Regions from separate parts of the Enterobacter quasiroggenkampii genome, predicted to be linked through region 2. Evidence: predicted binding sites of a transcription regulator. Region 2 holds the regulator's gene; the other holds the start of a gene.
The links. The regulator LexA, encoded in region 2, represses DNA repair genes until DNA is damaged. The targets are predictions, from matches to a motif close to TNCTGTATGTACATACAGNA.

Region 1 (4,026 bases), 1.1 Mb from region 2:
ATTGACGGCGTGGTGGTGGGGCCGAAGGTGGATGTATCCGGTATCGGCGATCGTCTGGTGGTGCAGGAGCCGCTGGAGGCCTCAGACATCAAGTATCGCCACGACCGCCATCTGCTGCGCGAGGCGCTGGAGAAGGCGATTCAGGCGCTGGGTTAGATTCGTTTTGTGAGGCCTGATGCCCTCACCCCGGCCCTCTCCCAAGGGGAGAGGGAGAAAACAACGCTTTACTCACGATGCCGCGATAAACAGATCCCGCAGCTGATGAAGCTGGTCGCGGATCTGCGCCGCCTCTTCGAACTCCAGGTTCTGCGCGTGCTGCATCATCTGTCCTTCCAGCTCGTGGATTTTCTGCTGCAGCGCTTTTGGCGTCAGCACGACGGTATCTTCTTCCACCACTGAACGCGCCTTGCCGCGGCCTTTCGCTTTGGTTTTGGCGATGTTCTGACCCAGCGCCAGAATATCCACCACCTTCTTGTTCAGCCCCTGCGGGGTAATGCCGTGTTCTTCGTTGTAGCGCTGCTGTTTCTCACGGCGGCGCTCCGTCTCACCAATCGCTTTCGCCATCGACGGGGTAATTTTGTCGCCGTACAGAATCGCTTTACCGTTGACGTTACGCGCGGCGCGGCCAATGGTCTGAATCAGCGAACGCTCGGAACGCAGGAAGCCCTCTTTGTCCGCATCCAGAATCGCCACCAGCGAGACCTCCGGCATATCGAGACCTTCTCGCAGCAGGTTAATCCCTACCAGCACATCAAACTCACCCAGACGCAGGTCGCGGATAATCTCCATGCGCTCCACGGTATCGATATCCGAGTGCAGATAACGCACCTTCTCGCCGTGCTCTTCAAGATACTCGGTCAGGTCTTCCGCCATACGCTTGGTGAGCGTGGTCACCAGCACGCGCTCGTTGATGGCGGAACGGGCGCGGATCTCAGAGAGCAGGTCGTCCACCTGCGTGGCCACCGGACGCACCTCGATAACCGGATCCAGCAGCCCGGTCGGACGTACCACCTGGTCAACCACCTCATCGCCCGATTTTTCCAGCTCATAGTTGCCCGGCGTGGCCGAGACGTAGATGGTTTGCGGCGCCAGCGCCTCAAACTCTTCAAACTTCATCGGACGGTTATCCAGCGCTGACGGCAGGCGGAAGCCGTATTCCACCAGCGTCTCCTTACGCGCCCGGTCGCCACGGTACATCCCGCCGATCTGCGGGATCGTGACGTGGGATTCGTCGATCACCAGCAAACCGTCGGCCGGAAGGTAATCAAACAGCGTCGGCGGCGGCTCGCCCGGCCCGCGCCCGGAGAGGAAGCGGGAGTAGTTTTCAATGCCGGAGCAGTAGCCCAGCTCGTTCATCATCTCCAGGTCGAACTGGGTACGCTGGCTCAGGCGCTGCTCTTCCAGCAGCTTATTGTTCGCCAGCAGCACCTTACGGCGCTCGGCCAGCTCCACTTTGATCTCTTCCATCGCCTGCACGATACGCTCGCGCGGCGTCACGTAGTGCGTTTTCGGGTAAATGGTGAAGCGCTGGATCACCGACTCAACGTGTCCAGTCAGCGGGTCGAAGAGCGACAGGCGTTCGACCTCCTCGTCAAACAGCTCGACGCGCAGCGCCATATCGTCCGATTCTGCCGGGAAGATGTCGATCACTTCACCGCGCACGCGGAAGGTGCCGCGCTGGAAGGCCTGGTCGTTGCGGGTGTACTGCAGCTCCGCCAGGCGACGCAAAATCGCGCGCTGGTCAATGATCATCCCCTGCGTCAGGTGCAACATCATCTTGAGATAGAGATCCGGATCGCCCAGACCGTATATCGCGGAAACCGAGGCAACGACGATCACATCGCGACGCTCCAGAAGCGCCTTCGTGGCCGACAGTCGCATCTGCTCGATGTGTTCGTTCACCGAGGCATCTTTCTCAATGAAGGTGTCAGAACTCGGCACATAGGCTTCAGGCTGGTAGTAATCGTAGTAGGAGACGAAATACTCTACCGCGTTTTCCGGGAAGAACTCTTTCATCTCGCCGTATAGCTGCGCCGCCAGGGTTTTATTGGGTGCCAGCACCATCGTTGGGCGCTGGAGATCCGCAATCACGTTGGCAATGGTAAATGTTTTACCCGAGCCGGTGACCCCCAGCAGCGTCTGGTGCGCCAGCCCATCCTCCAGTCCTTCTTCCAGACGACGGATCGCCTCAGGCTGATCGCCAGATGGACGGAAAGCAGAATTCAATTTGAACGGTTTACTCATGGGCGACAACCTGATGACGTTATAAGCGGCAGGTGAGTAATTTTACTCCTTGTTGCCAGGAATGCCAGTAAAAAACACTGGATGAAAAACCAGTAGCATGTCAGGATATTTAGAGTAGCGCCTGAATGATTAGCGCGATAGCGACCAAAATTTGGACTGTGACAACATAAAACACCAGTCAGGTCAGGTTATCCCCAGAACTTTTTCTTTTTTAACATTTGTCAAGCCAGGTAATGATAGTTTTGTGGCAACCGGTGACACTTTCATGACGGGAATTGCTTTTATCTAAGCAATTAAAAACTAAACGATATTTTCTAAAGCCGCGTTTCGCGTCAATTTGGGCGTAAGCCGCGTCTTCTCTCGCTTATCGCGTGTTTTCTAACTCTAATGCACATGGTTATCCACAGGAATAGTGGATAACTGCTTCCAGCCCATACAGACTGGCGCTCCGCAAATTCCCGGATTTTCCCACGAGACGGCGGCAAAAAATTTTTATAGCTATTTTTTGCTGATTAACAGTTGCGTCATTCATAACCAACCGATGCGATCTTGCTCACATTTTCACCCTTTCGGGCTCTGCACCACAACTCACCACCACCAGCACCGTCGATGTGCAAGCCCGGTTTTTATCCGCCGCGCTTCTGTGACTTATTCCTAAAAAAGTCGCTTTTTTAACCACTTTCCGCTTTATGGCAGGGGTTTTGCAGATTCATCCACGAGCCACACCTACACACATTTTTAAGGAGAGAAAGATGTTGAGTCTGCGTGCAGTGAATCAGTTTTACGGAAGTCAACATACGCTATGGAATGTGGATTTAGATTTTCCGCAAGGGATGTGTACAGGCGTCGTTGGTCTGCCGGGCATGGGGAAAACCACCCTCATGAATTGCATCGCCGGGAAAGTGCCTGTCGAAAGCGGCAGCATCATCTGGTATGAGGCGGGCGCACCGCCGCGTGATTTGCTCCACCCGCCGTCAGAACAGCGCTCCGGGCCGGGGATTGGCTATGTCTCGCAGGACAGGCGGATCTTCTCTCAGCTAACGATTGAGGAGAACCTGCATATCGCCATGCGGGCGACGGGGAAACCTAACCCGGAGGCGAAAAATGACGTTTACGACCTGTTTCCGGCGCTCTATGGGGTGCGGCAAACCCGCGCGAACACGCTCTCTCCGGACGACCAGTATCAGCTGGCGCTGGCTAATGCGCTGGTAAACCGCCCTCACCTGCTGATCCTGGATGAACCCCTGCAAGGCGCGGGGCACAGCGTTGCCCAGAAGCTGGTGCAGCTGCTGGGGCGATTAAACCGGGAGTTAGGGATGACGGTGCTGTTAGCGGAGCAGCAGCTGTCGTTTATCCGTCGGGTGGCGGACCGTTTCTGTATGCTCTATCGCGGGCGTAACGTGGCGCAGGGCCACGTTACCGAACTGGATGATGAGCTTATCGCTCACTGGATGTCGCGGGAAGCAAAACGCTGAGATCGAGATAACGTCCTGTTTCGGCATTTTCCGCGCCGTCAGCAAGCCATGGGATCTCCCCGAGGCACGGCGCGGGCAGGACGCGCCTGAGCGTCGCCAGATACTCCAGGTGTCGTTTACCCGGCGCAACCACGTCGTTGGCTATCCAGCCCGCCAGACGCAGCCCGGCCTGCTGTATGGCCTGCGCCGTCAACATGGCGTGATTGATGCAGCCCAGCTTGACGCCGACGACAAGAATGACCGGAAGCTGCTCGGCCTGCACCCAGTCAGCAAACGTCTGCGTGTCCGAAAGCGGCGTAAACCAGCC
Region 2 (4,026 bases):
GCGATGCCGTTAACCGTTGGCGTCAGCCAGGCCGGACGCACCGCTTCGATAGGATCGATGGACTCGCGCCACTCCGGAACGTGGTGGTTCAGGTACGTCATCAGCGGCATCGGCTCACCGAAGTTCACGTAGCCCTGACCGAGATTGCGCAGCTTGCTCAAGCCGCGCAGCATCTGCGGCAGGCTCTCTTTCTCTTTGGTCGCACCACGCAGCTCTTTCGCGTACGTGCCCACTTCCATCACGTGCTCGTAGCCGATGTAGATAGGCACTAGCGTGATCGGACGGGTACCTCCGCGCAGCATCGCCTGGATGGTCATCGACAGCGTGCCGGTCTTCGGATCGAGCAGACGTCCGGTACGGGAACGACCGCCCTCCACGAAGTACTCCACGGAATAGCCGCGGCTGAACAGCTCGCCAAGATACTCGCGGAACACGGTGGAGTAGAGCTTGTTGCCCTTGAAGGTACGACGAATAAAGAACGCGCCCAGGCGGCGGAAAATCGGACCTGCTGGCCAGAAGTTCAGGTTGATACCGGCTGCGATGTGCGGTGGTACCAGCCCCTGATGATAGAGCACGTAGGAAAGGAGCAGGTAGTCCATGTGGCTGCGGTGGCAGGGGACATAGACAATCTCATGGCCATCATGCGCCAGCTGACGCACGCGCTCGGCGTTATGGACGTTAATGCCCTGATAGAGGCGGTTCCACGTAAAGCCGAGAATACGGTCAGAAAGGCGAATCATCTCGTAAGAGAAGTTCGCTGCAATCTCTTCCATCAGCGCAATGGCGTTCTGCTGGGCTTTCTCATGCGAAATTTTCTTGCTGCGCGCTTCATCTTCAACGGCGCGGGCAATCGCTTTGGAGGCCAACAGCTTGTTGAACAGATCCTGACGAGCCGGGAGGCGTGGTCCTACGGCAGCCAGGCGCTGACGGGCGAAGTGCATACGCGCCACGCGCGCCAGTTTTTGCGCGATGATCTTGTCGGTGCCGTGCTCGTCCGCCATGCGACGCAGCGAAACGGAAGGGGAGAAACGCACAAAGCTGTCGCGTCCCAGCCAGGAGACCGCGAAGAACTTCTGGATGCCGTTAAGCATGCGCAGCGGCGGATTCTCTTCGCCTTTTTCACGGCCCGGACGACGACCAAACATCACCGATACCGGCACCATCTGCACATCCAGATCGGGATTGCTGCGGTGCAGGTCGAGATAGTCATGGAACAGCTTGATGGACTCTTCTTTTGGCGTGTAATAGGTAAACACGCGCGGTCCACCGTGAATGAACACGTAGCGCGGCAGCAGCGTACCGTCAACTTCCAGCGGTTCAAGCGGGTCAGGTAAGTCATGCGCCAGACATTGGGCGCGAAGCGTCAGTAAGTCAGCCTTCGAGTTATAAGGCAAAACGTACATAATGGGGCGTGACGTATCGAGCCCCAATTCCAGCGCGGGTTCTGCTGGGATAGACTTGCTTTTTACCAGGATGCTTAATGGTAAATTAAGTAATTTGTAGTAAATTCGTGGCCAGCCGGACATAAACGATGTAAAGCCTCTGGTTAATAATGCAATTGCGGCGCAAGGATAACAGAAAGCGCGCAAAATTTCTGTTGTTACCCGTCATACTTCAGGCTGTAGCGAAACGCGCTACGGCTCCTGTTACTGACGCTCTTTTTTAAAAAAGGTTCTTTTAATGGCCAATAATACCACTGGGTTAACACGTATCATCAAAGCCGCCGGCTATTCATGGAAAGGTTTCCGTGCCGCATGGGTCAACGAAGCCGCCTTTCGCCAGGAGGGCGTCGCCGCTATCATCGCGGTGATCGTCGCCTGTTTCCTTGATGTTGATGCGATTACCCGCGTACTGCTTATCGGTTCCGTTCTTCTGGTGATGATAGTGGAAATTCTTAATAGCGCTATTGAGGCCGTTGTGGATCGCATTGGTTCCGATTTCCATGAGCTTTCTGGCCGTGCAAAAGACATGGGCTCTGCTGCCGTGTTGCTGGCGATTATCACTGCCGTTATCACCTGGGTCACGCTGCTTTGGTCACATTTCCGATGAGCCTCGAGGAATAATTAAGTCCCTGGTTTTTTGTGCAGTTTTTGGTTCCAAAATCGCCTTTGACTGTATATACTCACAGCATAACTGTATATACACCCAGGGGGCGGAATGAAAGCGTTAACGACCAGGCAGCAAGAGGTGTTTGATCTCATCCGGGATCATATCGGCCAGACGGGTATGCCACCCACGCGTGCGGAAATCGCGCAGCGTCTGGGTTTCCGTTCTCCAAATGCTGCCGAAGAACACCTGAAAGCGCTGGCGCGTAAGGGCGTGATTGAGATTGTCTCGGGCGCGTCACGGGGTATCCGCCTGCTGGTGGAAGAAGAGACGGGCATTCCGCTGATAGGGCGTGTTGCTGCCGGTGAGCCTTTACTGGCTCAGCAGCATATTGAAGGTCACTACCAGGTCGATCCTGGCATGTTCAAACCGAGCGCTGACTTCCTGCTGCGCGTCAGCGGCATGTCGATGAAAGACATCGGTATTCTTGATGGCGATCTGCTTGCGGTGCATAAAACACAGGATGTGCGAAACGGCCAGGTGGTGGTGGCGCGCATTGATGACGAAGTGACCGTTAAGCGTCTGAAAAAACAGGGTAACAGCGTACAGTTGCTGCCTGAAAACAGCGAGTTTTCACCCATTGTGGTCGATCTCCGCGAACAGAACTTCTCTATCGAAGGACTGGCGGTCGGGGTGATTCGCAACGGTGAATGGCTGTAACCTCTTCCTCACAGGCTATGGCACCGCTGTAGCCTGATTCATTCCCCACTCCCGGTATCTTTCATGTCACTGCTGACGGCATCCGATAAGGCATTGTGGCGTCTTGCTCTGCCGATGATTTTCTCCAATATTACCGTGCCCTTGCTGGGACTGGTCGATACTGCCGTTATAGGCCATCTTGATTCACCGGTTTATCTTGGCGGCGTGGCGATTGGCGCGACGGCAACCAGCTTCCTGTTTATGCTGCTGCTCTTTTTGCGCATGAGCACTACCGGTCTTACCGCACAGGCTTATGGCGCGAAAGATCCGCTGCGTCTGGCGCGCGCGCTGGTGCAGCCGCTGATCCTCGCGCTTGGCGCGGGTGCGTTCATCGTTTTATTGCGGGCACCCCTGATCGATCTTGCGCTTCATATTGTTGGCGGCAGCGAGGCGGTATTAGAGCAGGCGCGACGTTTCCTTGAAATCCGCTGGCTCAGCGCGCCCGCATCGCTGGCTAACCTGGTTCTGCTGGGGTGGCTACTGGGCGTGCAGTACGCCCGTGCGCCCGTGATTTTGCTGGTGGTGGGTAACCTGCTCAATATCGTTTTGGATGTCTGGCTGGTCATGGGTCTGCATATGAACGTGCGGGGTGCGGCGCTGGCGACGGCGATTGCCGAATACGGGACCTTTATCATTGGCTTGTGGATGGTCTGGCGGGTACTGGCCATGCGCGGGATCTCCCTGGCGCTGCTCAAAACCGCATGGCGCGGCAATATCCGTAAGCTGCTGGCCCTCAACCGTGACATCATGCTGCGCTCGCTTCTTCTCCAGCTTTGCTTCGGGGCACTGACGGTTTTCGGGGCTCGACTGGGGCCAGACATCGTCGCGGTCAACGCAGTATTGATGACGTTGCTGACATTTACCGCCTACGCGCTGGACGGTTTTGCCTATGCGGTTGAAGCGCATTCCGGGCAGGCGTACGGGGCGCGCGAAAGCGGGCAGCTACGGGATGTCTGGCGGGCAGCCTGCCGTCAGTCGGGACTGGTGGCGCTGGCATTTGGCCTGGTTTACGCCTGCTTTGGTGAGCAGATCGTTGCATTGCTTACCTCTCTCCCTGCGCTACGCGAGCTGGCGAGCCACTATCTCATCTGGCAAGTCGTTTTACCGGTGGTTGGCGTCTGGTGTTATCTGCTGGACGGCATGTTTATTGGTGCGACGCGCGGGGCCGAAATGCGTAACAGCATGGCCGTCGCGGCGGCCGGGTTTGGCCTGACGCTGCTG

Region 1: uvrB (excinuclease ABC subunit UvrB) is a predicted target of LexA. The motif match lies at 2,399-2,418, and genes of this name have one in related genera.

What each region holds. Positions count from the first base shown of each region.
Region 1 is NZ_CP143745.1:1,974,290-1,978,315, reverse strand. It holds gene yvcK (uridine diphosphate-N-acetylglucosamine-binding protein YvcK) at 1-156, shown strand, start outside; gene uvrB (excinuclease ABC subunit UvrB) at 229-2,244, opposite strand; gene V1572_RS09435 (ABC transporter ATP-binding protein) at 2,997-3,719, shown strand; gene bioD (dethiobiotin synthase) at 3,682-4,026, opposite strand, start outside.
Region 2 is NZ_CP143745.1:910,558-914,583, forward strand. It holds gene plsB (glycerol-3-phosphate 1-O-acyltransferase PlsB) at 1-1,526, opposite strand, end outside; gene V1572_RS04330 (diacylglycerol kinase) at 1,681-2,049, shown strand; gene lexA (transcriptional repressor LexA) at 2,158-2,766, shown strand; gene dinF (MATE family efflux transporter DinF) at 2,830-4,026, shown strand, end outside.